DNA from 3 places in the Pantoea brenneri genome. Region 3 is predicted to be linked to each of the others. Evidence: predicted binding sites of a transcription regulator. Region 3 holds the regulator's gene; each other region holds the start of a gene.
The links. Region 3 encodes PurR, which represses purine synthesis genes. Its sites were predicted from a motif close to CANGCAAACGTTTGCNTG; they were not measured.
Positions count from the first base shown of each region.

Region 1: a site for PurR is predicted at 4,636-4,653, ahead of AABB92_RS17985 (7-cyano-7-deazaguanine/7-aminomethyl-7-deazaguanine transporter). Genes of this name have one in related genera too.
Region 2: a site for PurR is predicted at 7,873-7,890, ahead of AABB92_RS14050 (nucleoside-specific channel-forming protein Tsx). Genes of this name have one in related genera too.

Region 1 is NZ_JBCGBG010000005.1:121,338-132,151, forward strand. Features, by position in the region: gene rsmD (16S rRNA (guanine(966)-N(2))-methyltransferase) at 1-380, shown strand, start outside; gene AABB92_RS17960 (DUF1145 family protein) at 370-642, shown strand; gene AABB92_RS17965 (DUF2500 domain-containing protein) at 671-1,027, opposite strand; gene AABB92_RS17970 (lysoplasmalogenase) at 1,180-1,809, shown strand; gene AABB92_RS17975 (zinc/cadmium/mercury/lead-transporting ATPase) at 1,894-4,170, shown strand; gene tusA (sulfurtransferase TusA) at 4,222-4,473, opposite strand; gene AABB92_RS17985 (7-cyano-7-deazaguanine/7-aminomethyl-7-deazaguanine transporter) at 4,678-5,343, shown strand; gene AABB92_RS17990 (DcrB family lipoprotein) at 5,462-6,016, shown strand; gene iolE (myo-inosose-2 dehydratase) at 6,096-6,992, opposite strand; gene iolG (bifunctional inositol 2-dehydrogenase/D-chiro-inositol 1-dehydrogenase) at 7,040-8,050, opposite strand; gene iolD (3D-(3,5/4)-trihydroxycyclohexane-1,2-dione acylhydrolase (decyclizing)) at 8,114-10,054, opposite strand; gene AABB92_RS18010 (bifunctional 5-dehydro-2-deoxygluconokinase/5-dehydro-2-deoxyphosphogluconate aldolase) at 10,601-10,814, shown strand, end outside.
Region 2 is NZ_JBCGBG010000003.1:88,758-99,571, forward strand. Features, by position in the region: gene AABB92_RS14020 (MFS transporter) at 1-539, opposite strand, end outside; gene abgT (p-aminobenzoyl-glutamate transporter) at 719-2,236, opposite strand; gene AABB92_RS14030 (M20 family metallopeptidase) at 2,402-3,844, opposite strand; gene AABB92_RS14035 (amidohydrolase) at 3,841-5,154, opposite strand; gene AABB92_RS14040 (LysR family transcriptional regulator) at 5,270-6,169, shown strand; gene yjdN (VOC family metalloprotein YjdN) at 6,245-6,682, shown strand; gene AABB92_RS14050 (nucleoside-specific channel-forming protein Tsx) at 6,774-7,640, opposite strand; gene AABB92_RS14055 (sensor histidine kinase) at 7,918-9,270, opposite strand; gene AABB92_RS14060 (response regulator) at 9,267-9,926, opposite strand; gene AABB92_RS14065 (helix-turn-helix domain-containing protein) at 10,683-10,814, shown strand, end outside.
Region 3 is NZ_JBCGBG010000001.1:1,344,620-1,355,433, forward strand. Features, by position in the region: gene AABB92_RS06260 (TetR/AcrR family transcriptional regulator) at 20-616, shown strand; gene nemA (alkene reductase) at 667-1,764, shown strand; gene gloA (lactoylglutathione lyase) at 1,879-2,286, shown strand; gene rnt (ribonuclease T) at 2,406-3,071, shown strand; gene AABB92_RS06280 (Grx4 family monothiol glutaredoxin) at 3,117-3,452, opposite strand; gene AABB92_RS06285 (C40 family peptidase) at 3,817-4,611, shown strand; gene cydH (cytochrome bd-I oxidase subunit CydH) at 4,671-4,760, opposite strand; gene purR (HTH-type transcriptional repressor PurR) at 5,042-6,067, shown strand; gene punR (DNA-binding transcriptional activator PunR) at 6,064-6,969, opposite strand; gene punC (purine nucleoside transporter PunC) at 7,076-8,278, shown strand; gene cfa (cyclopropane fatty acyl phospholipid synthase) at 8,591-9,739, shown strand; gene AABB92_RS06315 (riboflavin synthase) at 9,793-10,452, opposite strand; gene AABB92_RS06320 (MATE family efflux transporter) at 10,658-10,814, shown strand, end outside.

The DNA.
Region 1 (10,814 bases), on a different contig from region 3:
CGCGTTACGCTGGATCGGCTACGCTACTGGAGCTGGAGCGTCCGGTGGCACAGCAACTGATGAAGAATCTGCAGACGCTGAACGCCAGCAACGGCAAAGTGATTCAGACCAATGCCCTGAGCTTTCTGGCCCAGCCGGGCCAACCGTTTGACGTGGTGTTTATCGATCCGCCGTTTCGTCAGGGCCTGCTGGAACAGACGCTGCAGCTGCTGGAACAGAATCACTGGCTGGCAGACGAGGCGCTGATCTACGTCGAAAGTGAAGTGGAAAATGGCGCGCCGCCGGTGCCGCCAGAGTGGAACCTTTATCGCGAGAAAATAGCCGGACAAGTGGCTTATCGTTTATATCAACGTCAACTGGAGACGCAGGATGTTACTTAATTTGGGGCGTCTGTTGATGCTGTGCGTATGGGGTTTTTTGCTGGTTAACGTGGTCCATCCCTACCCGAAACCGCTGACCTACTTCATTAATGTCGCGCTGTTTTTCATGATCATGATGCACGGCCTGCAGCTGGTGTTACTGCGTGCAACGCAGACCAAAGATGCCCCGCCAATCGACCGCCTGACCCAGGTGAAAGTGTTTGTGTTCGGCGTATTTGAGCTGGTCGCCTGGCAGAAAAAGCACTTCCCGCGGAAAAAGTAGTCTTCAGAGCGGGCACCCTGCCCGCTGATTACTGCGCTGGCGTAAAGCTGATAAAGCGCGTCCCCTGCATTTTTAATTCGCCCTTCGCCCCTTTATCCAGCTGATGATACTGCGCTTCCTGAAGCTGCACTTTAATGTCGCTGGCACCGTTAAGCGGATGAAACAGCGCTTCGTAGCGCATCTCTTCTCCGGCAATCACTTCACGCTGACGTGAGCGGCGATTGGGTGCCGGAAACTCCCGTTTGGTTTTAACCTGTGCCGTCAGGGATCGCACCGGAGAGGCGTCATTGACGGCGGTTTCCCGGCGCTGCTTGATGAACTGACGGGTTGCCAGCACGGCGATAATTGCCAGAACGATAATAAAGATTAGCGGTGGTTTGCTCATAATTCTCTCGGGCTTAAAGGGTGCGGATGGCGTTAACTGCGCGGCAAAGCATACAACCAGAGTTGCCTGATTGTCACATCGTCGGGACGTAACCTAAACTGGAAGGGATATTTTGGGATCTTTCACCATTTTGGTTAAAAAAGGGAGAAACAATGCTCTGGTCTTTCCTCGCTGTACTTTTCTCCGGCTGGCTCTACGTTGATGCCACCTATCGCGGTCCGCAATGGCAACGCTGGCTGTTTAAACCGGTCACACTGTTGCTGCTGGTCGGCCTGGCCTGGCAGGCTCCGACGCTGAATACCACTGACTATCTGATTCTGGCCGGCCTGATCGCCACGCTGGTCGGTGATGCGCTAACGCTATTGCCCCGTCAGCAGATGCTCTATGCGATTGGCGCATTTTTCCTGTCGCATCTGCTGTATACCCTCTGTTTTGCCGCCAGCATGACCATGACCTTTTTCTGGCCGATCCCGCTGACGCTGCTGATTATCGGCGTGGTGCTGATTGGCATTCTGTGGAGCAGACTGGAAGATCTGCGCTGGCCGATTTGTACTTTTATCGGCATGACGCTGGTGATGACCTGGATCGCTACTGAGCAATACTTCTTCCGTCCTACCGATTACAGCTTCTCAATCATGGTCGGTGCAGGTCTGCTGCTGCTGGCTAACATTGTCTGGTTTATCAGCCACTATCGCCGTCGTTTCAGTGCCGACAGCGCTATCGTTGCGGCCTGCTACTTTGCCGGTCACTTTATGATTGTCCGTTCGCTGTGGGTGATTTAAAAAATTGACCTTGACTCTGGAGTTCACTCCAGAGTGTAGGATAGCGGGATGGGCAGCTTCGTCCATCCCTTTTCCGGAGGTCATATGCATCAACATCACGCCTGTGGCTGCGGTAAACCGCGTGCCAGCCACGCCGCAGCCAAACCCCTGTGCCAGATCCCTCAGTCCCGTCCCCTGACGCTCTATATTCATGCCGCGACTCCGGTCACGCCGGATAGTGCGGGCTGCTGCTGCGACAGTAACAGCAGTCCCGGCAACGACGCCGATGAGGAAAGTGACCGACGACGCGTCGGCACTCTACCTTATAGCTGGCAGGTCAGCGGGATGGATTGTCCCGGCTGCGCCCGCAGCATTGAAACCGCCGTTCAGCAGGTCGCGGGCGTCACCGAGGCGCGCGTCCTGTTCAGCAGTGAAAAACTGGTGGTCAATGCGGACAGCGACGTGCGCCAGGCGGTGGAGCAGGCGGTCAAAAAAGCCGGCTTCCAGCTCAGTACGCAGACCGAAACGGCAGCCGATGTCCCACGCTGGCAGCATAACCGCATGCTGATTGCGCTGGCGCTGCTGGTGCTCGCCAGCAGCCTGCTCAGCCATTTCGCGCCGCTGTGGGGCGATCGCCTGTTTATTGTCACTACCCTGATCGGCCTGTTTCCGGTGGCGCGCAGCGCCTGGCAACGGCTGCGCAGCGGCTCGCCTTTCACCATCGAAACCCTGATGACGCTGGCCTCAGCGGGTGCGCTGATCATCGGCGCTCACGCCGAAGCAGCGATGGTGCTGGTGCTGTTTCAGCTTGGCGAACAGCTCGAAAGCTATGCCGCCTCGCGGGCGCGCAGTGGCGTGACCCGTCTGATGGCGCTGCGGCCGGAATCGGCGGTCCGTCTTGAGCAGGGTCGGCGCAGCGACGTGCCACTGGCTGCGCTGCAGCCCGGCGATCAGATTGAAGTGTCAGCCGGCAGTCGCCTGCCGGTCGATGGCCGCTTAATCACGCCGCTCGCCAGCTTTGATGAAAGCGCGTTAACCGGCGAGTCGCTGCCGGTGACGCGCAGCAGCGGCGAAAAAATACTGGCCGGTGCCACCAGCATTGACCGGCTGGTCACGCTGGAAGTGGTATCGAAACCGGGCGAAAGCGCGATTGACCGGATACTGCAGCTGATTGAAGAAGCAGAAACCCACCGCGCCCCGGTTGAGCGCTTTATCGATCGGTTCAGCCGTCTCTATACGCCGTTGGTGATGCTGCTGTCGCTGCTGGTGATGGTGGTGCCCCCGCTGCTCGGCGCGGGAGAATGGCAGCCGTGGATCTACAAGGGCCTGACCTTACTGCTGATTGGCTGCCCCTGTGCACTGGTGATTTCCACGCCGGCGGCGATTACCTCCGGGCTGGCTGCCGCTGCACGTCAGGGCGCGCTGATCAAAGGCGGCGCGGCCTTAGAACGTCTGAGTTCCCTGCGCATGATGGCGTTCGATAAAACCGGCACCCTGACCGTTGGCAAGCCGCAGCTCACCGGGATTCTGCGCTTTGGCGAGACCGGCGAAGCAGAGATGCTGGCGCTCAGCGCGGCAGTTGAACAGGGCGCGACGCATCCACTGGCCAGTGCGATTGTGGCGGCGGCGGCGGCACGCAATCTGGCCATCCCGGCCGCCCGCGATCAGCAGGTTCAGGCGGGACGGGGCATTACGGCGGTGGTCAATGGCCAGCCGATCCGGTTGCTGACGCCCGCGCAGATGACCGGACTGACGGCGCAGCAAACCGAACAGATCACCCAGCGTGAAGCAGCAGGTGAAACGGTGGTGGTGCTGGCCCGCAATGGCGAGGCGCTGGGCGCGCTGGCCTTGCGCGATCAGCTGCGCAGCGATGCGATCGCCGCATTACAGGCGCTGAAAAAACTGGGCATTGAGAGTCTGATGCTGACCGGCGACAACCCGCGTGCAGCGGCAGCCATCGCCCGGCAACTGGGCATTGAGTACCGTGCCAGCCTGTTACCGGCCGACAAGGTGGCGGCGATAGCAGAACTGAGTCAGCAGCAGCCGCTGGCGATGGTCGGGGATGGCATTAACGATGCGCCGGCGATGAAAGCGGCGACGCTGGGGATCGCGATGGGCAGCGGCACCGACGTTGCGCTGGAGGCGGCCGATGCCGCGCTGACGCGCAATCAGCTCAGCAATCTGGCACCGATGATTGTACTGGCGCGCCGTACGCGCCGCATCATTCGTCAGAACCTGACCATTGCGCTGGGGCTGAAGGCGGTATTTCTGGTCACGACCCTGCTGGGACTGACCGGATTGTGGCTGGCGGTGCTGGCGGATTCCGGCGCAACGGCGCTGGTCACCGCTAACGCGCTGCGATTACTGCGCAACCGAAGCTGAAGACGAGCGGCCGGTCAGATGACGGGCCGCGCTGCCAATGGGCACCCAGCGTTACTCCGCCATCCCTTTCTGGATCAGGAACTGATAAGGCAGGTTATCGGTCTGCTGCGCCAGCAGGCGATGCTCCATAAAGCGGCAGAAGCCGGGAATATCGCGGGTGGTGGCCGGATCGTCGGCAATGATCAACAGCGTATCGCCATCCTGCAGGCTGCGAACGGTTTTGCGCACCATCATCACCGGCTCCGGACAACGCAGGCCACGGGCATCCAGTTGATGGTCGGCAGAGGAAAAAGCATCGCTCATAATGGACTCGGTTCAGGTTTGGGGCGCTCATTCTAGCGCGTGGTGCCGTTGACGCAAGGCGATAACGATTGCGCTAAAATTAACCATTGCATAAATAGCACAACGCGGTAAGATGCCGCCGCTTTTTGCTCATAAAACTGCCAGGCGCTGCCCGAACGGCGTCCCGCAATGGGTTCCCTCACCCCAACATTAAAAAGGTTGATTATGCTCGCATTCTCTTCGCGTCAGCGCATGCACGCGCTGTTCTGGTTATCGCTGTTTCACCTGCTGGTGATCACCTCCAGTAACTACCTGGTGCAGCTGCCGATTTCCATTTTCGGCTTCCACACCACTTGGGGCGCGTTCAGCTTCCCGTTTATCTTCCTGGCAACCGATCTGACCGTGCGCATCTTTGGCGCGCCGCTGGCCCGACGCATTATTCTGGCGGTGATGATCCCGGCGCTGTTTATCTCCTATGCCGTTTCTTCGCTCTATTATCAGGGTCAGTGGCAGGGCTGGGCGGCACTGGAACAGGTGAATCTGTTTGTCGCGCGTATCGCCTGCGCCAGCTTTATGGCTTACGCCCTGGGTCAGATCCTCGACGTGCACGTCTTCAACCGTCTGCGCGCCCTGCCGCAATGGTGGATCGCTCCAGGCTGCGCCATGTTCCTCGGCAACATCAGCGATACGCTGGCCTTTTTCTTCATCGCTTTTTATAAAAGCCCTGATGCGTTTATGGCCCAGCACTGGGTGGAGATCGCCCTGGTTGACTACAGCTTCAAGGTGCTGATCTGCATGGTGTTCTTCCTGCCGGCCTACGGCGTATTGCTCAATGCCGCGCTGAAACGCCTGGCTGAGCGCCGTGCCACCAGCCAGATAAATTTCGGCTAACCCGCCATACCGATTTACGCCATTACCCGCTAAGATCTGCTGACAATCATCAGGTTGCGTTTGCAACCTGATTCCTGTTGTATTAACGGCTGACTGGAAACTTAAAAAAGGGATTCTGATGCGCAACCTGGTGAAATATGTAGGAATGGGCTTACTGGTGCTGGGCTTAGCCGCCTGTGACCAGAAGAAAGATGACGCGGCGAATGACAACGGCGTCAGCGCCAGTCAGTCGGCGCAGACCGTGACGCTGATGGATGGCAAACTGAGCTTCTCGCTGCCGCCGGGCATGTCGGACAAGAGCGGCAAGCTCGGTTCACAGACCACCAATATGCACGTGTATGCCGACGAAACCGGTGCGCGCGCGATTATTGTGATTGCCGGTGAGCCGACCAGTGATGGGCTGGACGTGCTGTCACAGCGTATGGAGCAGCAGCAGCGCAACCGCGATCCGCAACTGCAGGTGGTCTCGAACAAAGCGGTCACGCTGAAAGATCAGCCGGCACAGCAGCTGGATACGGTGATTTCTGCCAATAACCAGACCTCATGGTCATCGGTGATTCTGGCCAAAGTCGACGGCAAACTGGTGACGCTGCAGATTACCCTGCCAGGCGACAACCAGCAGCAGGCACAAAGCGATGCCGACAATATTGTGAAGAGTATTGCGCTGAAATAAGGCCGGGCGACTGCCCTGCTGGCTTGCGGCTTCCCCCATCTGGGGGAAGCCGGTTTATCTCACGGTTTCCCGCCTGCGCTTACAATCCTGCGTTCTCACGAATATATTTGCGCGCTTTCACCGCATATTCAAACGGGTTAGCCAGCGCCGGGTCCTGCTCCGCTTCCACCACCATCCAGCCTTTGTAGCCGTAATCGTCGAGGATTTTGAACACCGGTTTGAAATCGATCACGCCATCGCCCGGTACGGTGAAGGTGCCCTTTTTCACCCCTTCCAGGAAGGAGAGATGATTGTCGCGCACCTCGGCGACGACCTCGTCACGCACGTCTTTCAGGTGGACGTGGAAAATGCGCGGCAGATATTTTTCCAGCACCGCCAGCATCTTCTGCTGCGATCCCTCAGAGTAGTAGACGTGACCGGTGTCATACAGCAGGCCAACCTGATCGTCGGTCAGGGCCATAAAGCGGTCTATCTCTTCAGTCGTCTGAATACCGGTCCCCATATGGTGATGCAGCGTGACCCGCATCCCCTTCTCAGCCGCAATCCGCGCCAGTTCGTTATAGCCTTCTGCCGTCAGCTGCCACTCCTCATCACTGAACACCGGTTTCTGCTCAAACACCGCCAGCGTGGTGCCCTGAATACTTTTGCTCTGTTCTGAACAGCCAATCACCCGCGCACCCATCGCATGCAGGAAGTTCATGTGGTTAACGAACTCGTCGATGGTTTTAGCTTTGTCGCCGTTGGCAAAAAAGGTGCTGAACCAGGCGTTGCAGATCTCAATGCCGCGAATGTCGAGCATCGGTTTAAGAATCGCTGGATCGCGCGGATATTTACTGCCGACTTCGCTACCGGTAAAACCGGCCAGCGCCATCTCGCTCACCGTCTGCTGGAAGGTGTTCTCACTGCCGAGATCCGGCATGTCATCGTTGGTCCAGCCAATCGGGGCGATAGCCAGTTTTACATTGTCTTTGTTCATCATTTTATTCCTGAGCCGGGGCGGTCATCCCGCCTGTCTGGGCTGAATTAAGAGTAGAAAGCAGGACGTGGCGGCATCTCTACCGTTTCAATCGCACCGCTGTTTTGCGCTTTGATACAGGCATCGGCGGCCACTGAGGCGGCAAAGCCATCCCAGGCAGACGGACCGGTCAGCGTGCCCGCTTTCACGTCGTTGATGAACGCCTGCAGCTCCACGTCATACGCTTCGATAAACCGATCTTTCCAGTCAACCAGAATGGTGTTCGACAATCGGGCATCTTTACGCAGCTGCACCGACGACGGCTCAGGCAACCGGGCAATGCCCTCTTCCCCAACCACTTCGCACTGGATGTCATAGCCATAGGCGCAGTTGACGAAGATCTCGACGTCGATGCGTACCCCTTTCTGGGTCTCAAACAGTACAATCTGCGGATCTTTCAGTTGGGCATGGGATTTTGAGGTGACGCGCGGGAAGACCACCTGCACCGTTTTATAATCGTCATTGGTCAGCCAGCGCAGCACGTCCAGTTCATGGATCAGCGTGTTGGTGATCGCCATCGGCGTGGTGTAATTTTCCGGCACGGTCGGGTTACGGTGCGCACAGTGCAGCATCAGCGGCTCGCCAATATCCCCGTCGGTAATCACTTTTTTCAGCGCGCGGTAGCCAGCATCGTAAGGGCGCATAAAGCCGACCTGCACCAGCCGTTTGCCGGCCTGGATTTCAGCGTCCACCACCCGGCGACAGCCTTCGGCGCTCATCGCCAGCGGCTTCTCACAGAACACCGGTTTGCCCGCGGCAATCGCAGCTAAGGTGAACTCTTCGTGGGTCGGGTCCCATGACGTCACCAGCACCGCATCCACCTCTGGTGACTGGATCACGTCAAGTCCGTTCTGGAACACTTGCGCCTCGATGTTCAGGCGCTGCAGCGCAGCGCGCGCGCCGTCAACGTTGATATCCGAGACGGCAACCACCTGTGCGCCCTGCAACACGTGGTTGCAGCGGCGAATATGTTCCTGACCAATTGCACCTGTACCGATGACGCCAAGTTTCAAAGTCATAATTACACCTGTGTAGGGTTCGTGCTGAGATAAGAGGAAAGGGGCCGTGATCCGGCCCTGAAATTAGTATTTACGCGCCTGATCCAGATGGGTTTTCAGCTTATCCGCTACCGCCTGAACCCGTTCAGAATCGGAGGCCTGCGCGACGCCAACGTGCCACCAGCTGAAATATTTGTGGATCATGGTTTTCGGCAGCACTTTGATGTCAATAAGCGTGGAAACGGTCTGCGTTCTGGCATCTTCCAGCGCGGCTTTTAGCTGCTCCAGCGTGGTGACGCGGTAGGTTTTACAGCCGTAGCCTGCCGCGATAGCGGCGAAATCAACCGGCACGAAGCCCCCATCCAGCTTGCCACCTTCCGGATTACGGAAGCGGAACTCGGTGGTGAAGCTGTCCATTCCGTGTTCCATTTGCAGGTTATTGATGCAGCCGTTGGTCATGTTATCCAGCAGCACCACGTTGATCTTCGCCCCTTCCTGAATCGAGGTAACCAGCTCGGAATGCAGCATCATGAAAGAGCCGTCGCCGACCAGCGCATAGACTTCTCGCTGCGGCTGCGCCAGTTTTGCGCCCAGCGCGGCGTTAACTTCATAACCCATACAGGAGTAGCCGTACTCCACGTGATAGGCGTTGTAATCTTTGGTGCGCCAGACGCGCTGCAGATCGCCGGGCAAGCTGCCCGCTGCCGCAACAATCACCGCCTCTTTGGGTAACTGTTGGTTCAGCGTACCGAGCACGCTGCTTTGCGTCAGGACTGACTGGGTCAGGCGGTTGAACTCGGCGAATACCGCTTCACGATCGAGATGGTCGGCAATCTCCGGCACAAAGTCCTGTTGGTGATACTCCACCTGATAGACACGCTGAGTCTCTTTCAGCAGTTTGCTCTGCGCCTGTTCAATCTGGCTGCCCCAGTCGTTACTGTAATGCTGTGACGCCAGCGCGGCCGTCAGCGCGGTCAACCCTTCACGGGCATCGGCCAGCAGCTGTACGCCATCCAGCTTGTAGCTGTCGAAATTGCTGACGTTGATATTGAGGAAGCTGACGTCCGGATTCTGGAAAATCCATTTCGAGGCGGTGGTGAAGTCGGTGTAACGGGTACCGATGCCGATGACTAAATCAGCCTCTTTTGCCAGCAGGTTGGCGGCCAGACAGCCGGTTTCACCGACGCCGCCGACGTTAAGCGGATGGTCGGAGATCACCGTGCCTTTGCCCGCCTGCGTTTCGGCAAACGGAATCTGATAACGCTCGGCGAACTGGCGCAGCGCCTCACCCGCTTCAGAGTATTTAACCCCGCCGCCACAGACGATCAGCGGCTTGCGCTTACGGCCGATCAGCGTCAGGGCATCGGCCAGCTGCGCCGCAACCGGCAGGCGACGATCCAGTCGGTGCACCCGCTTCTGGAAGAAATAGTCCGGGTAATCCCAGGCTTCACCCTGCACATCCTGCGGCAGCGACAGCGTTACCGCGCCGGTTTCGGCCGGATCGGTCAGCACGCGCAGGGCGTTAATGCAGGCCGACATCAGCTGTTCCGGACGGCTGACGCGGTCCCAGTATTTGCTGACGGCCCGGAAGGCGTCGTTGGTGCTGATGCTAAGATCGTAGCTCTGCTCAATCTGCTGCAAAACCGGATCGGGCTGGCGGGTAGCGAACACGTCGCCGGGCAACAGCAGCAGCGGAATACGGTTCGCGGTGGCGGTGGCAGCCGCGGTAATCATGTTGGCGGCGCCGGGTCCGACTGACGAGCTGCAGGCGATGATCTGACGACGCAGTGACTGTTTAGCAAAGCCGGTGGCGGCATGCGCCATGCCCTGCTCATTGCGTCCCTGATACACCACCAGATCGCCGCTATCCTGCTCCAGCGCCTGTCCCATTCCCAGCACGTTGCCATGACCGAAAATGGCGAAGATGCCTTTTACAAACTTAGTCTCAACGCCATCAACATCAATGTATTGATTATCAAGAAATTTAACCAGCGCCTGTGCAGTGGTCAGTCTGATTGTGCCCATATGCTCTTCCTTTACATGCTGGTGGTACCTGACTCCGGTACAACGCGCCAGGCGAAGTCATACTGCGGAAAAGGCGACCGGTATAATTGAAACGTGAGGCGATTATAAACAAATATATTTTTCATAAAATACAATTACAGAAGAAACATTTCATTTTGCGAGTGAGATCAAATTTAGTGACGCTGCCGGGGCTGACAGGCGATCCGGACCGGGAAAACTGGAACGTTTTATGGACATCACCGAATGATGAAAAAATTCATTTCACTTCAGCAGCTTCCTCTATTAATGGGGATATTCCTGCGATCTCTCTCACAACCCTGATATGCCGGGCGCCGTCAACCTGGCTCTGCCGATCGCTGAGTGGAATCAGGAGTTTTACCTGGTTCACAAAATCGCGATGGATATTTCATTTCATGTTGAACTTGGAATTTTTATTCCTCATACTGCCCTCATAGCCAATCAGGCACCTATAGACCCGGAAGCAAAGCGCGCAACGTCGGGCTTTTCGCCCGCAGTGTCTGCTAATCACAGAAGGAAACCACAGGTATGAGTACACAACAGAAGCGGCTTGATGTGATTTGTATCGGGCGCATCGCCGTCGATTTTTATGGTCAGCAGATCGGGGCGCGGCTGGAGGATGTCACCTCATTCGCCAAATATCTCGGGGGTTCCTCAGGCAACGTCGCCTATGGCACCGCGATTCAGGGCCTGAAATCGGCGATGCTGGCGCGGGTGGGAGATGAGCACAATGGTCGCTTTC
Region 2 (10,814 bases), on a different contig from region 3:
AGAAACTGCACAAAAAAGGAGAAGGCGAACGCCCGGCTGCGGAGGTGGCTGGGAACCCACTCCGACAGATAGGTATCGATAGTCACCAGTTCGACCCCGAGGCCAATACCGACCAGCAGGCGAAACAGGATAATCATCTCCGCGCTCTGCTGAAACGCCATCAGCAGTGAAAACAGGCCGTACCACAGCAGCGCGCACATAAAGGTCAGACGGCGGCCAAACCGGTCGGCATAAGGGGCCAGCAGGCTGGCACCAATAAACAGACCAAGAAAGGTGGCGGAAGCAAACGCCGCCTGATCGGAAAACCCGAACACGCCAGCGCCGCCGGTGTGAAACAGTCCGGCCGCCAGCAGGCCGGAGCTGATATAGCCGGTTTCAAACAGATCGTAGAGTTCGAAAAAGCCGCCCAGCGCCAGCAGCGTGATAAACCGCCATAATCCGGCGGAGGAGGGCAGCGCATCAATGCGGCCGGCTAAGCTGGAACGGGCAGCCGCTGCGGTGGCAATCGGCGTAATCCCGGTGGTACAGGTGGTTGTCATGTCAGGCTAAACCTCGGGCAGTGTTTGCAGGTGTCGCAGGGCTGATGCTTATTAAAATAGTTAACCCTTAGCACGCGAAGAAATAGCAGAATAATCAATTCGCCTGCGGTTGCCGAGAGGGATGATGGTGAGTTTTTAGCAACGTACGTTGCACTTTTCGCCGTCCGTGGCGTTGTGCCTTACGGCAGATGCGGCCAGACGCCCGGACCGATCGGCAGTCCCAGCCAGTACCACACCACCAGCAGCGCTATCCAGCTGATAAAAAACACCAGCGGGTAGGGAAAGATCAACACGTAATAGGTGCCGAGCTGCGCATCTTTCTGGTATCGCTGCAAAAAGGCGAGAAACAGCGGCAGGAACGGCGACATCGGCGCCAGCGGCAGCACCGCTGAATCAGCAATACGGAAAATCATCTGCGCAAAGGCGGGATGAAAGCCGAGCAGCATAAACATCGGCACAAATACCGGGGCCAGAATTGACCAGATCGCCGAGCCGCTGGCGATAAACATACAGAGAAACGCCGACAGGAACATCAGTCCGAGAAACGCCGGCGCGCCGCTGATACCCGCGCTTTCCAGCACATCTGTCAGGCCAATCGCCATAAACTTGCCCATGTTGCTCCAGTTAAAGAACGCCACGAACTGCGACAGCGGAAACACCATCACGATAAAGCCCGCCATCCCTTTCATCGGATCAACCAGCAGCTGCGGAATATCGTCCGGGCGGCGGATCTGGCGGGTGACCACGCCGTAGGCAATCGCCACCACAAAGAAGAACAGGATGATGATCGGTACGATACCCTGAATAAACGGCGAGGGAATGATGGCCCCGCTGGTGGGATTACGCAGCGGGGCATTCTCCGGCACCACCAGCAGTGCCATCAGGGCGATAAACAGCAGCGCAGCAATCCCGGCGGCCCGCAGGCCACGGTTCTCCAGCGGCGTGAGCGGGGCCAGCCTTTCACCGTTGCCCTGCCACTGTGGCAGGCGCGGCTCGACAAATTTATCGGTCAGCAGCGCCCCGACAAAGGTCAGGACAATCACCGAGGTCGCCATAAAAAACCAGTTATCGATGACGCTGACGTGCACCGTATCGCTGACCGCTTTGGCCGCTTCGGTACTGATGCCGGAGAGCAGCACGTCAGTGGTGACGATCAGCAGATTGGCAGTAAAACCCGACGCCACCCCAGCAATCGCCGCCAGCAGTCCCGCTACCGGATGACGGCCGACTGCCAGGAAGATCAGCGCACCGAGCGGCGGCATCACCACCAGCGCCGCATCCGACGAGATATGGCTGAAGAAGGCAATAAACAGCACCATGTAACTGGCGTAGCGACGGCTGACGCGCGACGCCATCTTCACCATCAGCGACTGCAACAGGCCGACTTTTTCCGCCAGACCTGCTCCAATCACCAGCGCCAGAATCGATCCCAGCGGAGTAAAGCTGCTGAAGTTCTTGATGATATTCGGCAGGATCCACTGAATACCGGCGACGCTCAGCAGGTTATTTACCCGCACCATTTCGCCGTTGCTGGGATTTTTTACCGCCAGATCCAGCGCACTGATAATGGCGGTGGCCACCATCAGCACCACAATCAAATAGACAAACAGTAAAAACGGATTGGGGACTTTATTTCCCACCCGCTCAACCCAGCTAAAAAGTCGTCCAGGGCTGCGGTTCTCTGATGTTGCTTCCATAGTTTCTGGTCTCGTCTTGTGTCCCGTCATCCACGGCAGCGCGCGCGATACCGGACGTTGAGTAAGGCGTCCGGCAATACATTCACCTGCGGCACGGCGGAATCAGAGAAGGTGTTTGCAATAATATTTTTTATAGCGGTCCGCGCCGGTGACGCGGCCGTTGGCTCATTCGGCCAGTTTTGTTGGTGTGATCCCGGCAGGGATCGGGCAGTGATAAGGTTGTGTGGCGCGGACCCGGTTGAACTCGGCCTGACAGCGGGCCAGCGCCGCCGGATCCTGCAACAGCGTGACGACGGTGGCGGCCATCACTTTGCCCGCCAGCAGCATCCCCTTGTGCCCAATGCTGGTGCGACCCTGCGCCACCAGCTGCCAGGTATGCAGCGGCGTACCGAAGGTGAAGCAGGGCGCAAAGCACTGTGCGGTCGGTGTCACCCAGCTGACATCCCCGACATCAGTCGAGCCATACAGCAGTTCACGGGTCACTGCATAGGGCGCTACCTGATCCATAAACAGCTTGTCACCCAGTTGCTCAACCCAGGCCTGGCCTGCTTCTCCGCCGGTACGGGCTGCGTTGAGCCGCGCATTGCGCAGATCGTCAGCGGTCAGGGTGGCGCGTATCTCTGCTGCGAACGCCCGCTCCTCATCGCTGTAAGCGGGCAGACCAAACTGATGCAAATAACGCTCCATCACCGCTTCCAGCGCGCGATTAGGCACATAGTCGGAGCAGGCTTTATCAAAACGCACCGTCAGAGTGGTGTCGGTCATCAGCGCGGCCCCGCGGGCGACGTTGATTACCCGCTGATAGATATCCTGCGCCTGCTGCAGTTCCGGCGCGCGGATCAGGTAGAGCACTTCCGCGTCGGCCTGCACCACGTTCGGCGAGACGCCGCCGCTGTTGGTGACCGCATAGTGCAGCCGCGCTTCCTGCACGATGTGCTCGCGCAGAAAGTTGGCGCCGGTGTTCATCAGGGTGACCGCATCCAGCGCGCTGCGACCGAGGTGCGGTGAGTTAGCAGCGTGCGCCGCCACCCCTTTGAAGCTGAACGCCGCCTGGATATTGGCGAGGGTGCGCAGGTTAAACATCCCGCTGAAGCCTTCGGGATGCCAGGTCACCGCAGCATCGACATCATCAAACAGCCCTTCACGCACCATAAAGGTTTTGCCGGAGCCGCCTTCTTCGCCGGGACAGCCGTAAAACCGTACCGTTCCGCCAGTGGCATGCTGCTGCATCCAGGCTTTTACCGCGCTGGCCGCCGCCACGCCAGCGGTGCCGAGCAGGTTATGGCCGCAGCCGTGGCCGTTGCCGTTGGCCTCCAGCGGTTGCGGTCGGGCGCATCCGGCCTGCTGGCTCAGACCCGCCAGCGCATCAAACTCCCCGAGGATGGCGATCACCGGTTTACCGCTGCCGAAGCTGGCGATAAAGGCGGTATCAAGGCCGCCGACGCCGCGCGCCACGGTGAAGCCCTCATCTGCCAGCGCATCGGCCAGCAGGGCGGACGAGCGGGTTTCGGCAAAGCGGGTTTCCGGTGTGTCCCAGATGGCATCGCTGAGGGCGCTGAAGCGTGCCTGATGGCGGTCGATATAATCAGCAATGAAGGCTTCCATCATCGGCCACCGCCAAACTGCGCCTGATTCAGCGCCAGGGTTGCCAGCAGGGTGATCGCCACGGGCATCACCTGCTCATCAAAGTCGAACTTCGCGTTGTGGTGTCCCGCCGCCAGATCGCAGCCGAAAATGGCGTACGAGGCCTGACCGCCGTGCTGCTTGACCCGCTCCATCATGTAGGTGGCATCTTCCGAACCGGCCGCCTGGGCTTTGCGATCGACCACCGAATCGAAAATCCCGAGCGCATCTGCCTGCTGGTGGATGAAGTCCACCCACGGCTGGGTCGGCGTGGAGCTGCGGGCAGCCCCCATCAGCTGCACCTGATGTTCAACGCCATACATCGCCGCCGCGCCGGCAATGACCCGCAGCGCCTGCTGGTAAATGTCATCGTTAACCTGATTGGTAATGCCGCGGGTTTCGACTTTCAGCAGCGCACAGTCAGGTACCACGTTACGACCGGTACCGGCCTGCAATACGCCAACGTTAACCCGGGCCACCCCGCCGCTGTGCTGGGTAAGACCGTGCAGCGCCAGCGTGGCCTGGGCCGCCGCCAGCAGGGCATTGCGACCCTCTTCCGGGCGGCCACCGGCATGCGCGCCGACGCCGGTAAAATTGACGTCGAGCTTGGTGGTGGCGAGGAAGCTGTCGCTGCCGCACACCAGTTCACCCGCCGGCACGCCGGTGCCGAGGTGAATGGCAGTAAACAGATCCACATCATCCACCACGCCTGCCGCCACCATCGCTTTGGCGCCGCGCACACCCTCTTCGGCCGGCTGGAAAATTAATTTAATCGTGCCGCTCAGCTGATCTTTCATCGCCATTAATATCGACGCCAGGCCGAGGCCGATGGTGGTGTGACCGTCATGACCGCAGGCGTGCATCATGCCGGGATTGCAGGAGGCGAAGCCTTCACGCTGTGGCAGGTGATCTGCGGCCTGGCTCTCGTTGAGATCGAGTGCGTCCATATCTACCCGAAAGCCGATAACCGGACCGGGACGGCCGGTATCCAGCGTCGCCACGATGCCGCAAAATCCGCCGGAGAAGTGGCTAATCCACTGCGGTAAAGCCCCCTGTTGCAGCGCCCGGGTTTCCTGCTGCTTCAACACGTCTTCGCTGGGTAAGCCCATGCGCGCGTCGGCATCGATCACCTCACGGCCCAGTTGCAGTTGATAACCCAGCTTGTGCAGTTCGTCGGCCACCCGGGTGGCGGTGCGGAATTCGACCCAGCCAGATTCGGCATAATGGTGGAACTCCCGTCGCCAGCTTTTTAACTGCGCCAGCCGGGCACTGATATGGTCGGAAAGAGTATTCATCGGCACGATCCTTACTGTTGGTTTTTTACGCACTGTCTCGAATCTACACAATGGTAATAACCGGCATAAGATGCGAATATCTTGTGACTGATAAACAACGGTTATCACAAAATCTATGTCTGCCAACCTCAAGCTTCACCAGCTGCGCGCCTTTGTCGATGTGGCGCGTCAGGGCAGTATCCGCGCGGCGAGCCGTCTTTCCGGGCTTTCTCAGCCAGCATTAACCAAAGCGATCCAGGAGCTGGAGCGTGAACTTGGCGCGCGGCTGTTTATCCGCCGTCAGCAGGGCGTGGTCTTAACCGATATCGGTGATAACTTTTTTCGTCATGCCAGTCTGGTACTGGCCGAGCTGCGGGTGGCGCAGGAGGATATTCAGCAGCGGCTGGGGCTGGGTGGCGGTCAGGTGAACATTGGCGTTGGCGGCAGCGTGGCACGCACCATCATGCCGCAGGTGATTAATCAGTTTCATCGCGAATACCCGCTGGTGAAGGTGCGCATCGTTGAAGGGCAACTGGTGTCGATGGTGCATGAACTGCGGCAGGGCGCGCTCGATTTCACCATCAATACTTACGATCAAAGCCACCTCGATCAGGAGCTGATGTATGAGCGAATGATGGAGCGTGAGTACAAAGTGGTGGTGCGTAAGGGTCATCCGCTGGAAAAAGCCCGGTCGCTGGCGGCGTTGCAGCAGGCTGACTGGACCATGCCGACGCCCAAAGGCAGCTACTACCGCCTGTTGCACGATCTGTTCGACGAACGCGGCATGGCACCGAAAATCGTGGTGACCTGCGAGACCTTTATGGCCTGTACCAGCCTGGTGGCGCAAAGCGATTTCATCAGTATTTTATCGGTGGATGTGATCGACGATCCGATTCTCGGCCGGTCACTGGTGGCACTGACGCTGGATGAGCCGCTGCCCAAAGCGGTCTTCTATCTGATTCAGCGTAAGGACACCGCGCTGACCCCGATGAGCAGTTATATGGCGCAGTTATTTCGCCGTTATTGCCAGCGCTGACCGGCAGCGTTCTTTCATCGTCTACACTTGGTGTATTCGCGTAAACGTGAGTCCAACCCACAATCGGAGGTGACGATGCAAGTCTGTCCATATCTGTTTCTCTATGGTCGCTGTGAAGAGGCAATTGAGTTTTACCTGCAGGCCACAGGCGGGAAACTGCTGGAGAAAATGACCTTTGGCGACATGCCAGAGCAGGGCGAGCAGGTAGGCGATCAATCTGCGCCGCCACAGCCGCCGGAAAAAATCATGCACGCACATCTGCGCATCGGTCAGGGAGAGTTGATGCTGAGCGACGGAAACACGCAGAAGCCGCCTGCGTCCGATCATGCCGGTTACGCGGTCAGCCTCGCCACTACTGACGCGGAACAGGGTAAAGCCTGGTTTGAGAAACTGTCAGTGGGCGGTAACGTGACGACCCCGTGGCAGGAGACGTTCTGGTCGAATGGCTTTGCGATGTTTATTGATAAGTTCGGCATTCCATGGCGCATCAACGTGGTGAAACCGCAGGAATAATGGTGTGGTTTAGCCGATCGGCGCCGGCAACAGCGGCGCCGTTTTCAGCTCACAGTCACAACGGCCAGCTTTGCAGCCAGCCGCGTGCTCATCAGAAGTTGTAACCCGCCACCAGGTAGTAACCCCAGCCGGTCGATTTCACTTCAAACGGACCGTTGCCGAAGTTCAGCTCCTGCCCATCCGCCCACTGACCGCCATTGTGGAAGTAACGCGCCACGGCAGAGAAGTGCCAGTGATCGTAACCCAGTGACAGAATGTGGCTGGAGGCGATGGAGTTGCTGGTGCGCGACGACCCGCCTTTCTCGTTGAGATCGGAGCCCCAGTCAAAGTTGGTGAAGCCCACATAGCCAAGATTACCGCCCCACAGCGTGGTGATCGGCACGAAATATTTCACCTTGAAGCGATAGCCATCCCAGCTGTTTTCATTCGCGGCGCCGTAGTTTTCCCACTGGTATTTGGCATAGACGTTCAGTGACAGGCCGACATCGCTGTGGGTATCGATATCGGTACCCAGGCCCATATACCAGGTGTTCTGGCGGTTATCGCTGTTGCGGCCCATGTCGTAGATATAGTTGTTGGCGAAGTACCACTCTTTGAACGGACCAAACGCCAGACTGGTGCCGGTCAGTTTGTCGATTGAGAAGCGCGGTTCAATCTCCATAAACATCGGGGAACCGTGGTCAAAAATCCCGTTGGCGTTGCTGTTACCTACGCCGAAGAAGTTGGTCAGATCGAGATAACCGTAAAAATCGAACCAGTCTTTTTTGGCAAACGCTTCATATTCCAGATAAACGTCGTTGTTGAACTGTGGTCCAAAGCGCGTGTGGTAGCTGCCCACCACGTTTACGCTCTGATGCCACCAGTCGGACAGGTATTGCGGATCGCTATCAGCGGCTTGCGCAACACCTGTCCAGGAACATGCCAGCACGGCACCTGCTATCAACGTTTTGAATTTCATTATCATTAACCACATGCTTTTGACCGCTGCACAGCAGGCGCAGTCAGAGAGAAGTCGATCCCTGGGTGGGGAGTGAGTTAGTCAGGACAAAACAGCCGGTTTTCAGCTCGCGTAGCGTGCCTGCAACACAGCGATAGAAAATAGATTTTGCTCACGTTTGTCAAAAAGTGTTGCATTACAATTCAGTGAAAATGTGACGTGCTTCACAATAATGGCGATGATCGAACGGAACCAGGCAACCGTTTACGTTGTCTGGTTCGTGATCAAATGGGCGGGATCAGGGAAAAGTGACGCGGACCTGCAAACCACAAATAGCACCCTGTGGCGTCAGACAATTGGAGAGGGCGACCTGAATCTGATGCTTCTGCGCGACGCTGCGCACAATCGATAAGCCGAGGCCGCTGCCCTGCGCTTTAACGTCAGGCGAACGGGTGAAACGGTCAAAGGCGCGTTCAATAAACGCCTCCGGCATTCCCGGTCCGTTATCGACGATATCGACCACCGTCCGGTCCGCGACCCGATGCAGCAGAACATCCACCAGGCTCCCCTCCGGGGTGTGCAACATGGCGTTACCAATCAGGTTATCAAACAGGCTGCGCAGCTCAGATCGGCTGGCCTGCAGACGATACTGGGTCGAGCCATTAAAGCCGATATCAATGCCGCGTTTATCCGCTACCACCATTAGCTGCTCGATGCTCTCTTTCAGCAGATCTTCCAGTTCAATCTGCTCAATGCTGGCGACCACGCTTTGATCTTCCTGACGAGACACATTCAGCAACTGGGTCACCAGATGGCGGGTGCGCGTCACGCCTGCTTCGAGCTGACTGAACTGCCGGCTGGCCTCGCCAGGCTGAATATGCTGCCGCAGGTTCTCCAGCTGCAACGTGACAGCGGTGACCGGCGTACGCAGTTCGTGGGCGGCATCTTCCAGGAACTGCCGCTGGGATGACCAGGCTTCACGCAGCTTGTTCAGCAACGAGTTATACGCGGCGACCAGCGGCAGGATCTCATCCGGCAGCCCTTCGGGTGAGACATTGTGCGGATGATGCGTCTCCTGCGCTGCAATCTGCCGCGAGGCGACCTGCAGATCGCGAGTGATCTTGCGGACCACCAGCCAGATCACCAGCAGCGACAGCGGCATCATCAGGATCAACGGAATGATCGCCGACAGCGCCCGTTTTACCATCAGCGCTTTCATGTAGCTGAGGTTGTGCATCACCTGAATAGTCTTGATCTCACTGCCAGGCTGGCCCGGACGGGTGTAGATACGCCACTCACAGTCATCACAGTGTCCTACGTCGACATCACGATAACCGCGCTGAGTTTGCAGCGGCGCGTGCAGTTCCGGCCACGAGCTGGCGCGCAGTCGGCCCTGGCTATCCCACAGCTGAACCACAAAGGCGCTTTTCGCTTTGTCAGGCGTAATCATCGGTGACAGCGCCGGCATCTGTTTGTTGGTAGACCAGGCATCAGCGATTTTTGACAGCTGATCGTCCTTCATGGTGCCTACCATGTCGCCGTAGCAGCTGAAGAAATACCAGGTGACGCCGCCGATCATCAGCAGATGAATAATCAGCAGCGTACTGAGTAATTTATTGCGCAATGAGCGCATAAAGGGGAACGATTTCATATCGCCGGCACCCGCCAGCCCAGCCCGCGGACGTTACGAATCGCGTCGTTATCCAGTTTGCGCCGCATCCCGTGGATCAGCACATCGACCGCGTTGCTGCTCACTTCGTCGCCCCAGCCGTAAATGCGATTCTCCAGCTGCTCGCGAGAAAGAATGGCACCCGGACGCTCCAGCAAAGCATACAGCAGGGCGTATTCACGTGCGGTCAGCTGCTCGCGCTGGCCCTTATAGAGCACTTCGCGCGTCATCATATCCAGCTGTACGTCGCCACTGCCGAGAAGCGAGTCAGCCGCACCGTGGCGACGTCGGGTAATCGCCCGCATCCGGGCCAGCACTTCCTGTAAATCGAACGGTTTAAGCAGGTAATCGTCAGCACCGCTGTCGAGCCCCTGCACCCGCTGCGCCACAGTATCGCGCGCCGTCAGAATCAGTACCGGCGTGGAATCGCCGCGCCCGCGCGCCCGGCGCAGCACCTGCAATCCATCATCACGCGGCAAGCCGAGATCCAGCAACACGCAGCTGTAGCCGCCTTCGCTCCAGGCGTTATGGGCATAAACGCCATCGCGTACCCAATCCACCGACCAGCCCGCGCCCTCTAAAGCCTGCTGCAGGTTCGCGCCGATCATTTCATCATCTTCAACCAATAACACGCGCATGGCTGATCTCCTCTGGAAAGATGGGAGCAGTTTAAGCCCGGATAGTTAGCACAGAATTATCCGCCGTCATACTTCGCGCCACAGCGGCGTTGGCTGCATTTACTCACCTCAGTCACTGACTGATGTCAGCTCCTGGGGATTCGCGCATTTGCCGCCTTGCTGTAGCACGAATTATTTTGGCGGAAACCGTCTTCGTACTTCGCGCTACAGCGGCGTTGGCTGCACTTTTTCGCCCTGGTCACTGACTGATGTCAGCTCCTGGGGATTCGCGCGTTTGCCGCCTTGCTGTAGCACGAATTATTTTGGCGGAAACCGTCTTCGTACTTCGCGCTACAGCCGCGTTGGCTGCATTTACTCACCTCAGTCACTTCCGCCTTCGTACTTCGCGCTATAGCAGCGTGGCTGCATTGGTCGGCTTGCTGCAACGTGAATTACTCTGGCGCTATTTAACACAAATTTGCCTGACGGACCCGGGCGTGACTTAACGCAAATTATTTAAATTCTGGCCGCTATGGCTTAACGAATAATAGTTAAATCGACGCTGGCGTGATTTAACACAAATTATTTTACCGGAAGGCCGGTGTTACTTAACGCTTATTATTCAGGCGGGTTGCTGTTGTTACCTGGCGGATAAACGTTAACCGCAGGCCCGAATCTGGCGGTTGCTAATTCTGCGCTAATTTTCTGCTAATTAAGGGATAAATTTAACCGGGTAAAGTGGGTTCACTGCACATCAGCGTAAACCAGGAGGAACCCATGAATCAGCGCGAGTTTATTCGCAGTTTGCTGGAATGGATAGAGAACAATCTAGGACACGATCTGCATCTGGATGAGGTGGCGCGCCGCTCTGGCTATTCCCGCTGGCACCTGCAACGGCTGTTTCGCCAG
Region 3 (10,814 bases):
GTCTACTAACCTGATGGCCATGAACAAGACGCAACAACGCAATGAAACCCGCGAACACCTGCTCCGCATCGGTGAGCAGATCTGTCTGCAACGCGGTTTTACCGGAATGGGCCTCAGCGAACTGCTGACCCAGGCGGAAGTGCCGAAAGGCTCTTTCTACTATTACTTCCGTTCCAAAGAGACCTTTGGCGTGGCGTTGCTGGAGCGCTATTTTGCGCGATTCCTGCAGGATGTTGAGTTACAGCTGAATCAGCCCGACGGTACGCCGCGCGAGCGTCTGCTTAACCATTTCCGGGCGGCAGAGCAGCTGTTCACTCAGCAGGGGCACATCGTGGGTTGTCTCGGCGTGAAGGTTTCCGCTGAGGTCTGCGATCTCTCTGAACCGATGCGCGATGCGCTGCAACAGGGTGCGGCAAAAATTACTGCCCTCTATGCGCGCACGCTGAGCGCCGCTGCGCAGCAGGAGTCGCTGTCGTTACCGCACCCTCCGGAACAGATGGCTGAGTTGCTGTCACTGCTGTGGCTGGGTGCCAGTTTACAGAGCAAGATTTCCCGCGAGCCGCAGCCGCTGCGTCTGGCATTACGTACCATCGAACAGTGGTTGAAAATCCACTGATTTTTAAAAAGAGTGTTTGTAGACGACTGGTCTACTAATCAGGAGCTAATATGGCGAGTACCCAGCTGTTTCGTCCGCTGAAAGTCGGCGCGATTACCGTGCCAAACCGCGTTTTTATGGCGCCGTTGACCCGTCTGCGCAGTATTGAGCCAGGCGATATTCCTACCCCGATGATGGGCGAATATTACCGCCAGCGCGCCAGTGCCGGTTTGATCATTACCGAAGCCACCCAGGTCTCTTTCCAGGCGAAAGGCTATGCCGGTGCACCAGGCTTGCATACTCAACCGCAGATTGCGGCGTGGAAAGCGATTAACGAAGGCGTTCATCAGGCTGGCGGACACACTGCCGTGCAGCTGTGGCACACCGGCCGCATCTCACATAACAGCGTGCAGCCAGACGGTAAAGCACCGGTTGCGCCCTCCGCTATCGCCGCTGGCACCCGCACCTCGCTGCGTGCCGCTGACGGCAGCGTTTATCGCGAAGACACCTCGTTGCCACGTGAACTGACAGTGGCCGAAATTCAGCAGATCGTGGCCGATTTCGGTCAGGCGGCAGCCAATGCCCGTGAAGCTGATTTCGACCTGCTGGAACTGCACTCGGCGCACGGTTATCTGATCCATCAGTTCCTCGCACCGGGCTCTAACCAGCGTACCGACGAATATGGCGGCAGCATTGAAAAACGTGGCCGTTTCGCGTTGGAAGTGGTTGATGCCGTAATCGCTAACTGGTCAGCCGACCGGATTGGTATCCGCGTATCGCCGATCGGCAGCTTCCAGAATCTGGATAACGGTCCGGATGAAGAAGAAGCGGCGCTGTGGTATATCGGTGAACTGGCGAAGCGCAATATCGCCTATCTGCACCTCTCCGAGCCTGACTGGGCCGGCGGTAAGCCATACAGCGACGCGTTCCGTGAGAAAGTTCGTAACCTGTTCCCTGGCGCAATCATCGGCGCGGGTGCCTACACCGTTGAGAAAGCGGACGACCTGATTGCGCGTGGTCTGATCGACGCGGTCGCGTTTGGTCGCGATTACATCGCCAACCCGGATCTGGTGGAGCGCCTGCAGCAGGATGCGCCACTCAACCCGCAGCGTCCGGAGAGCTTCTACGGCGGCGGTGCTGAAGGCTATATCGATTACCCAACGCTGTAAGAGAGCGGGCTGCCATCCGGGATGATGGCAGCCATTATTCATTGGCGATTTTGATCGCTATACTTAGCGCTTGTGTCATCCGGCGATGGCGTTTTGATTATTAAAGAGGATGTTATGCGTTTACTTCATACCATGCTGCGCGTTGGCGATCTGCAACGCTCAATCGACTTCTACACTCGCGTGCTGGGCATGCGCGTGCTGCGTCAGAGTGAAAATACCGAATATAAGTATACGCTGGCGTTTGTTGGCTATACCGAAGAGAGCGAAGGCGCAGTGATCGAACTGACCTACAACTGGGGCGTTGATAAGTATGACCTCGGTAACGCTTACGGTCACATCGCGCTGGGCGTCGACGACGTTGCTGCAGCCTGCGAACGTATCCGTAACGATGGCGGCAACGTCACTCGTGAAGCGGGTCCGGTGAAAGGTGGCTCAACCATCATCGCCTTTGTTGAAGATCCCGATGGTTATAAAATCGAACTGATCGAGAACAAACACGCCGGTCACGGCCTGGGCAACTAAGCCTGCTCTTCAGCCTGCCCTGTCGGGTGGGCTGACCTCTTCTGCTCCTCTTCATCTGCTGCACCCGGGCCAGATTTTTGCCATAATGCGCGCTGCCCTTTTTCTGCAATGAGATCCTGATGTCTGAATCGAATTCCCCCAATGCACTCAATCAACGTTTCCGTGGCTTCTATCCGGTGGTCATCGACGTCGAAACCGCCGGCTTCAACGCGCAGACTGACGCGCTGCTGGAGATTGCCGCTACCACGCTGAAAATGGATGATGAGGGCTGGATCCATCTCGACCAGACGCTGCATTTTCACGTTGAACCGTTTGTTGGATCGCTACTGCATCCTGAAGCGCTGGCGTTCACCGGTATCGATCCCAGCAATCCGCTGCGCGGCGCAGTGAGTGAATATGAGGCGCTGCACGCCATCTTTAAGATGGTGCGTAAAGGCATTAAGGATACCGGCTGCAATCGCGCCATTATGGTCGCGCATAATGCGACGTTTGATCTGAACTTCATGAACGCGGCCGCCGAGCGTGCCAGTCTGAAGCGCAATCCTTTCCACCCGTTTGCCACCTTTGATACCGCGGCGCTGAGCGGACTGGTGCTCGGACAGACCGTGCTGGCGAAGGCGTGTAAAGCCGCGGGTATGGCGTTTGACAGCACCCAGGCACACTCGGCGCTGTATGATACTCAGCAGACCGCTATTTTGTTCTGTGAACTGGTGAATCGCTGGAAACGGCTGGGTGGCTGGCCCCTGCCCTTCGCCGAAGGCGAAGCAGCCGCGAGCGCTGACTGAAGAATCTGCAATGAAAAAGGCCGACGCGATGTCGGCCTTTTTGTTTTATTCCGCTTCTTTAAACTTCTCTGCGGTCTCTTTAATCAGCGACTGCAGTTCACCGCGCTGGAACATCTCGACGATGATGTCACATCCGCCGACCAGTTCGCCATCAATCCACAGCTGCGGGAAGGTTGGCCAGTTGGCATATTTCGGCAGCTCTGCACGAATGTCTGGGTTCTGCAGAATATCCACGTAAGCAAAACGCTCACCGCAGGCTGACAGCGCCTGTACCGCCTGCGCAGAGAAACCGCAGCTTGGCAGTTTCGGGGAACCTTTCATGTACAGCAGGATCGGGTTTTCTGCGATCTGGCGCTGAATTTTTTCTACAGTACTCATAATTGCCTTCCTTAATTCGTCACTTCGTGTTTGTTTATTGTAGCGACTTCGCACCAGGACTGAAAATGAGATTTTGGGGGTTGCCCGATTAAATCGCCATGTTTGTTAAGTCCTCTTTTCGGCCCTGTTAACTCCCGATTATTAACTACAAGTAACATATTAATAATTTGCAATAGTTTTGTAGATATAAGACGCTGAAAATGCTCATTTTCAGCGCAAACGGGCGAGGCCGAAAGATTAATAAAAAAAGGCGTTACGGTTTTCAGGTGAACTGGACTAGAATGGCTTCGGCGCTGATCCTGGATCAGATTTTTCCCAACTTTGTCGCGGTGCGTAGTGGCCCTGACAACTTAACTAAAACCGGACTATGCGTTTAATCATTACGCTTTTCATCCTTGCCTTTGCGCAACTGTTCTTCAACATCGCTTCTGCTTCCCCGCAGGCGCCGGTGAATGTCAGTTCGCATAAAGCAGAGAAAAAGAGTGCGCGCGAAGATGAGCGCCGCAAGCGTCGCCCGTTGAAAACGTCGGCGAAGAAAACACGCGTCAGCCCGGTCCAGAAGCTCAAACTCAAAAAACAGAAAAAAAGCGAACTCACCGCCAGTCATCTTCCCGCAAAGAAAAGCAAAACCCTGCTCAAAACCGCCAGTAAGAAACGCTACGGCCATCAGCGTCTGCTTAAAACGGCTGACGCCAGCAGCAATGACAGCGGTGACACCGGCACCATTAAAATGAGCAAGTCACATCGCCAGCGCTACCAGAAGGCGCGCGAGACGGCGATGACCAAGTTGATGGGCCAGCTGGGTAAACCCTATCAGTGGGGCGGCACCTCACCGCACACCGGTTTCGACTGCAGCGGTCTGGTGTGGTACGCCTATAAAGATCTGGTTAAATTTAAGATCCCGCGTACCGCCAATGAGATGTACCACCTGCGCGACGCCGCGCCGGTAAAACGTGAGTCGCTGGAGAAAGGCGATTTAGTCTTCTTCCGGATTAATGGTCGCGGCACCGCCGATCACGTTGGGGTTTATCTCGGCAACGGCAAATTTATTCAGTCGCCACGCACCGGCAAAGATATTCAGATCAGTGCGCTGGGTGAAGATTACTGGCAGCGCCACTACATCGGCGCGCGTCGGGTGATGACGCCGAAAACCATTCGTTAAGCGGATTCGCTACGCGAATAACCAGACAGAGAAAAGCCGGGCGATGCCCGGCTTTTTCATTAGTGCAGCACAGCTGTAAAGCTAAAGGCGACAATCATCAGCAGACAGCCGACGGTAGTCATCAGGGCCAGTTTCAAATCTGTACTCATTTACCGCTCCTTAGTCACACATTTTGTAGGGATAAGCCATTTTCCCATACGGGCCGGTAAAAATCTCGTTTTATCCGTCCAGCCTTGTTAGAATCCTGCCTTTGTTGCGCAACGCGCGCAGCCCCGGTTCCGTTTGCTCTCCTTTTCAGGCGCTCATTACCCGCCAGACGCCTGTTTACCGGCCAGAAAAGCTGCATAATTGCGGAGAAAACCCTGAGCAGACGCAAACGTTTAACATTATGCTTATCATTGCGTTAGATAAGCCCTGGAGTCCGATTTTAATGGCAACAATTAAAGATGTGGCAAAACGCGCCGGCGTCTCAACGACCACCGTTTCGCACGTCATCAACAAAACGCGTTTTGTCGCTGAAGAGACGCGCAACGCCGTCTGGCAGGCGATTCAGGAACTGCACTATTCGCCGAGCGCCGTAGCGCGCAGCCTGAAAGTGAATCACACCAAAACGCTGGGCCTGCTGGCAACCTCGAGCGAAGCGCCCTACTTTGCTGAAATTATTGAGGCGGTGGAGAATCACTGCTTCGACAAAGGTTACACCCTGATTCTGGGCAATGCGCATAACGACCTGCAAAAGCAGCGTGCCTATCTCAGCATGATGGCGCAGAAGCGCGTCGATGGTTTGCTGGTGATGTGCTCTGAGTATCCGGACGATCTGCTGAAGATGCTGGAAGAAAATCGTAATATCCCGATGGTGGTGATGGACTGGGGCGAGTCACGCGCCGACTTCACCGACACGGTGCTGGATAATGCGTTTCAGGGCGGCTATCTGGCCGGACGTTATCTGATTGAGCGCGGTCACCGTGAGATTGGCGCGATTCCCGGTCAGATGGAGCGCAACACCGGCGGTGGACGTCATGCTGGTTTCCTCAAGGCGCTGGAAGAAGCCGGCATTCAGCCGCGTGCCGAATGGATCGTGCAGGGCGACTTCGAACCGGAATCAGGCTATCAGGCGATGCAGCAGATCCTGTCGCAGAAACAGCGCCCGACCGCGGTGTTCTGTGGTGGTGATATCATGGCGATGGGCGCGATTTGCGCCGCCGATGAGATGGGTTTGCGGGTGCCGCAGGACATTTCGGTGATCGGATATGACAATGTGCGCAACGCGCGCTACTTCGCGCCTGCGCTGACTACCGTGCATCAGCCAAAAGCACAACTGGGTGAGAAAGCGCTGGAGATGCTGCTTGACCGCATCACCAGTAAACGAGAGGTTTCTCAGACCATCGAAGTGCATCCGACGCTGATTGAACGTCGTTCCGTGGCTGACGGTCCGTTCCGCGACTATCGCCGTTAATCTTCGCTTAACCACTCCTGATTAAGCGTTTGCGCATCACCCAGATAGCTGAGTAACCAGCCCGTCGCCGGTGATGCGCGATCTTCCGCCCAGCTTACGCAACAGGGGCTGTCCGGAAATGCAACCGGCAACGTCAGCTCCACCAGCGCTCCGCTGTCCAGTAATGGCCGCGCCAGATGCCCCGGCACCATCGCCACACACAATCCCGCCAGCACGCAATCCAGGCCGGTCTGCCATTCCGGCACCACCAGACGACGCTGATTGTCGAGCGTCCACGTCATCCGGCGTGGCAGCGCGCGTGAGGTATCTTCCAGCACCAGCGACGGCCAGCTGCGCAGGGTGTCGTCATCAATCTGACTCACGCCAGTCAGCGGATGGTGGTTCGCCACCACGCAGCGCCAGTTGAGCGTCCCCATGTCGCGAAAGGCAAAGCGTCCGCCGACCGGTATCGCCTGAGTGGCGCCGATGGCCACTTCAACCCGATCATCCGCCAGCGCATCCCAGACGCCGTTAAACACTTCATAACTGATGTGCAACTCCATGTCGGGGAAATGGCGGTAAAAATCTTTGACTAACTGCCGGGTGCGCTGCGGCTTGACGATGCAGTCGACCGCAATACTCAGCTGTCCACGCCAGCCGTTAGCCAGCTGCTGACACTGGCGGCGGGTGGCGAGCATTTTTTTGATAACGCTGCGCCCTTCACGGACAAAATGCTCGCCAGCGGGGGTTAATACCACCTCGCGATGCTGGCGCTCAAACAGCGGTACCGCCAGCCACGTTTCCAGCTGACGCACGGTATAGCTGATAGCAGACGGCACCCGATGCAGCTCCTGCGCCGCGGCGCTGAAGCTGCCACCGCGCGCCACCGCATCCACCACCTCTAATGCATATTCTGACCACATAATCTGCCTTCAAATTTTTTAACAGCAACCGGCAAATATTAGCGTTTCACAGCGGCAAACGCACCTTTTACACTCTGCCGCGTTCAACCTGCAAAATGAGAATCAGATGTCACCGTCAAAAGGATTTATGCCTTATCTCGCTCTGCTGAGCATGCTGGGCTTTTTAGCCACCGATATGTACCTGCCCGCCTTCGGCGCGATGCAGCAAACTTTTAACACCTCACCCGGCCTGATCAGCGCCAGTATGAGCCTGTTCCTGGCGGGCTTTGCCTGCGGTCAGCTGTTCTGGGGACCGCTGTCAGATCGCATCGGCCGCAAGCCGGTATTGCTGGCCGGTCTGGCGCTGTTTGCCGTCGGCTGCGCCGGTATGCTGTGGGTCAATAATATCTATCTGATGCTGGCGCTGCGCTTTATTCAGGCGATCGGCGTCTGTGCCGCAGCCGTTAGCTGGCAGGCGCTGGTTGTAGATCGTTATCCGGCGGCGCGCGCCAACAAGGTGTTCGCCACCATTATGCCACTGGTGGCACTCTCGCCAGCGCTGGCGCCGTTGCTGGGCGCCTGGCTGATCAGCCATTTTCACTGGCGGTCTATTTTTCTGGTGCTGACGCTGATTGCCGTGGCCTTGATCCTCACTACCCTGCGTCTGCCGGCCAGCCGTAAAGCCAAAGGTGAGCAAGGCGCACAGCCTGGCTTTTTCACTCTGCTGAAGTCGCGGGTCTACAGTGGCAACGTGCTGATCTACTCCGCCTGTTCCGCCAGCTTTTTTGCCTGGCTGACCGGCTCGCCGTTTATTCTGGCCGATCTGGGCCTGACGCCAGCCGACATCGGTCTGAGCTATCTGCCACAAACCTTTGCATTCCTGATTGGCGGTTTCGGCTGCCGCGCCCTGCTCAACCGTTTTGCTGGTGCACAGTTGCTGCCGTGGCTGCTGGCGATCTACAGCCTGAGCATTCTGGCGCTGTTTGCGGTTGCGCTTTCCGGCCACAGTACGCTGGTCAGCCTGCTGCTGCCGTTCTGCGGCATGGCGCTGGCCAATGGTGCCATCTACCCGATCGTGGTTTCCGCTGCGCTGATGCCTTTCCCTGACGCCACCGGTAAAGCGGCAGCATTGCAGAATACTCTGCAACTGGGATTATGCTTCGCCGCCAGCCTGGCCGTCTCGGCCGGACTGACGCAGCCGCTGCTGACCACTACCCTGATGATGGCGCTGACTATCCTGCTTGCCCTGCTCGGCTTCGTGATGCAGCGTATTGCAAACGCACAATCTGATGTTGCCACCCCCTCTACCGCCTGCCAGGATAATCACTGAAGCAATGATTTTTTAGTTAGCAAACTAACAATAAGTCATTGAATATTGACCCGCGTGAGAATATACTCATTCGGGTCAATAATTCTGCAACAAATCAACAACATAATAACGTTACACATTGATTGGCAACCGGGTTGCCGGGATGGCGTCTGCGCGCAGGTTAGGGTTATCGCGCCGGATCGTTTTGCACCGTTTTAATCCTCTGTATCACGCCAGATATCTGGTTTACGGAGTCATCCGTGACTTTTCTCAATTCCTGAAGAAATTGACTATTCTTTTTCAGGTTAAGATTGGACAGGTGGTGGAGAAGCTATGAGTTCATCGTATGTAGAAGAAGTGAGCCTCGAAGAAAACCATTGGTATCGCATCGTTCATGAACTGCTGGATAAAGCAGATATCGAAATTAATGGCTCACGTAGCTGGGATATTCAGGTTAAAAACCCTGACTTCTTTAAACGTGTTTTGCAGGAGGGATCGCTGGGTCTGGGCGAAAGTTATATGGACGGCTGGTGGGAATGCGATCGGCTGGATATATTCTTCCACCACGTGCTCAAACATAAACTGGACCAGCAACTTCCACATCATTTTAAAGATACGCTGCGTATTGCCGCGGCGCGCTTAACCAACCTCCAGTCGAAAAAACGCGCCTGGATTGTCGGTAAAGAGCATTATGATTTAGGAAACGATTTGTTTTCTCTGATGCTCGATCCTTATATGCAGTACTCCTGTGGCTACTGGAAGGAAGCCACCACGCTCGCCGCCGCGCAGGAAGCAAAGCTGGATATGATTTGCCGCAAATTAGCGCTGGAGCCGGGCATGTCGCTGCTGGATATTGGTTGCGGCTGGGGCGGACTGGCAGAATTTGCCGCACGTCATTATGGCGTTAAAGTGCATGGTGTCACCATTTCGGCTGAACAGCAGAAACTGGCGCAGCAGCGCTGTGAAGGATTAGACGTCACCATTCTATTACAGGACTATCGCGATCTGAATGAACAGTTTGACCGTATTGTATCGGTCGGAATGTTTGAACATGTCGGTCCTAAAAATTACGCCACCTATTTTGATGTCGTCGATCGTAATTTAAAGCCAGACGGTATTTTCCTGCTGCACACAATCGGTGCGATTAAAACCGATATGAATGTGGATCCGTGGATCGATAAATATATTTTCCCGAATGGCTGTCTGCCTTCGGTACGACATATTGCTGACGCCAGTGAGCCGCATTTCATTCTGGAAGACTGGCATAACTTTGGCGCAGATTACGACACGACCCTGATGGCATGGTATGAACGCTTTATTCAGGCCTGGCCGCAGCTGGCGGATAGCTACGGTGAACGCTTTAAGCGTATGTTCTCTTACTACCTTAATGCCTGTGCTGGCGCATTCCGCGCACGTGACATTCAGTTATGGCAGGTGGTCTTCAGTCGGGGCGTGGAAGGCGGATTACGCGTGGCGCGTTGAGGCAGTCGTGGACCGGATTTACCATTAAAAAAGGCGCTGATGCGCCTTCTTTTTTAGCTTTCTGTCGTCGGTTGCCCGGTCAGCATATTCATCGCCGCTGCCGCATCACGCTGCGCTAATACCCGCTCAACAGTGTCGACAATCGCCTGAGTATGCGGATCAATCTCGATATTAACCCGGTCGCCAAAGGTTTTGGCCCCCAGGGTAGTGCGCTCCAGCGTTTCCGGGATCAGATAGACGCAGAATTTGGTACGGGTTACATCCCCTACCGTCAGGCTTATCCCATCGATGCCGACGAAGCCTTTGTGCAGGATATATTTCATCTGGGTCGGATCCTGGATCTTAAACCACACTTCGCGGTTATTTTCCGACTGGATAATTTTGCAGATTTCAGCGGTGGTCATAATATGACCGGACATCAGGTGTCCACCTATTTCATCGCTGAATTTCGCGGCGCGTTCAATATTGACCACATCCCCCTGGCGTAAATCGCCCAGGTTGGTGACGCGCAGGGTCTCTTTTATTAAATCAAAGCTGACCCGATCGCCCTCAATAGCCGTCACGGTTAAGCAGCAGCCGTTGTGTGCCACCGATGCGCCCAGTGCCAGGCCCGGCAATAATTCTTCCGGCAACCTGACGGTGTGAGTACGGAACAGCTCTTTCTCTTCAATGGACACTATTTCTGCGGTGCCCTGCACAATACCGGTAAACATAGTCTTTGCCTCTGCGAAGTTTGCGCTAGTTTATCACAGCTCACGTCCGCTGTTAGCTTTCAGCCAGCGGCGTAGCCTTACAGCGTAGCAAAACGCATGCAGTGACAAAGATTGGCGAATCCGGTATCGCCAGTTACACTAGCTGACGCAATTCCTGGGGCTTCCCTGCCCCGCCATTATTTCATTTAACTATTCAGGTGTTAACGTGCAGAAGTATTTAACAGAAGCGCGTCAATTGCTTGCCCTTGCGATTCCGGTCATCCTTGCTCAGGTGGCTCAAACCGCAATGGGATTTGTGGATACCATTATGGCCGGCGCCGTCAGCGCCACGGATATGGCCGCCGTCGCTGTCGGCACCTCTA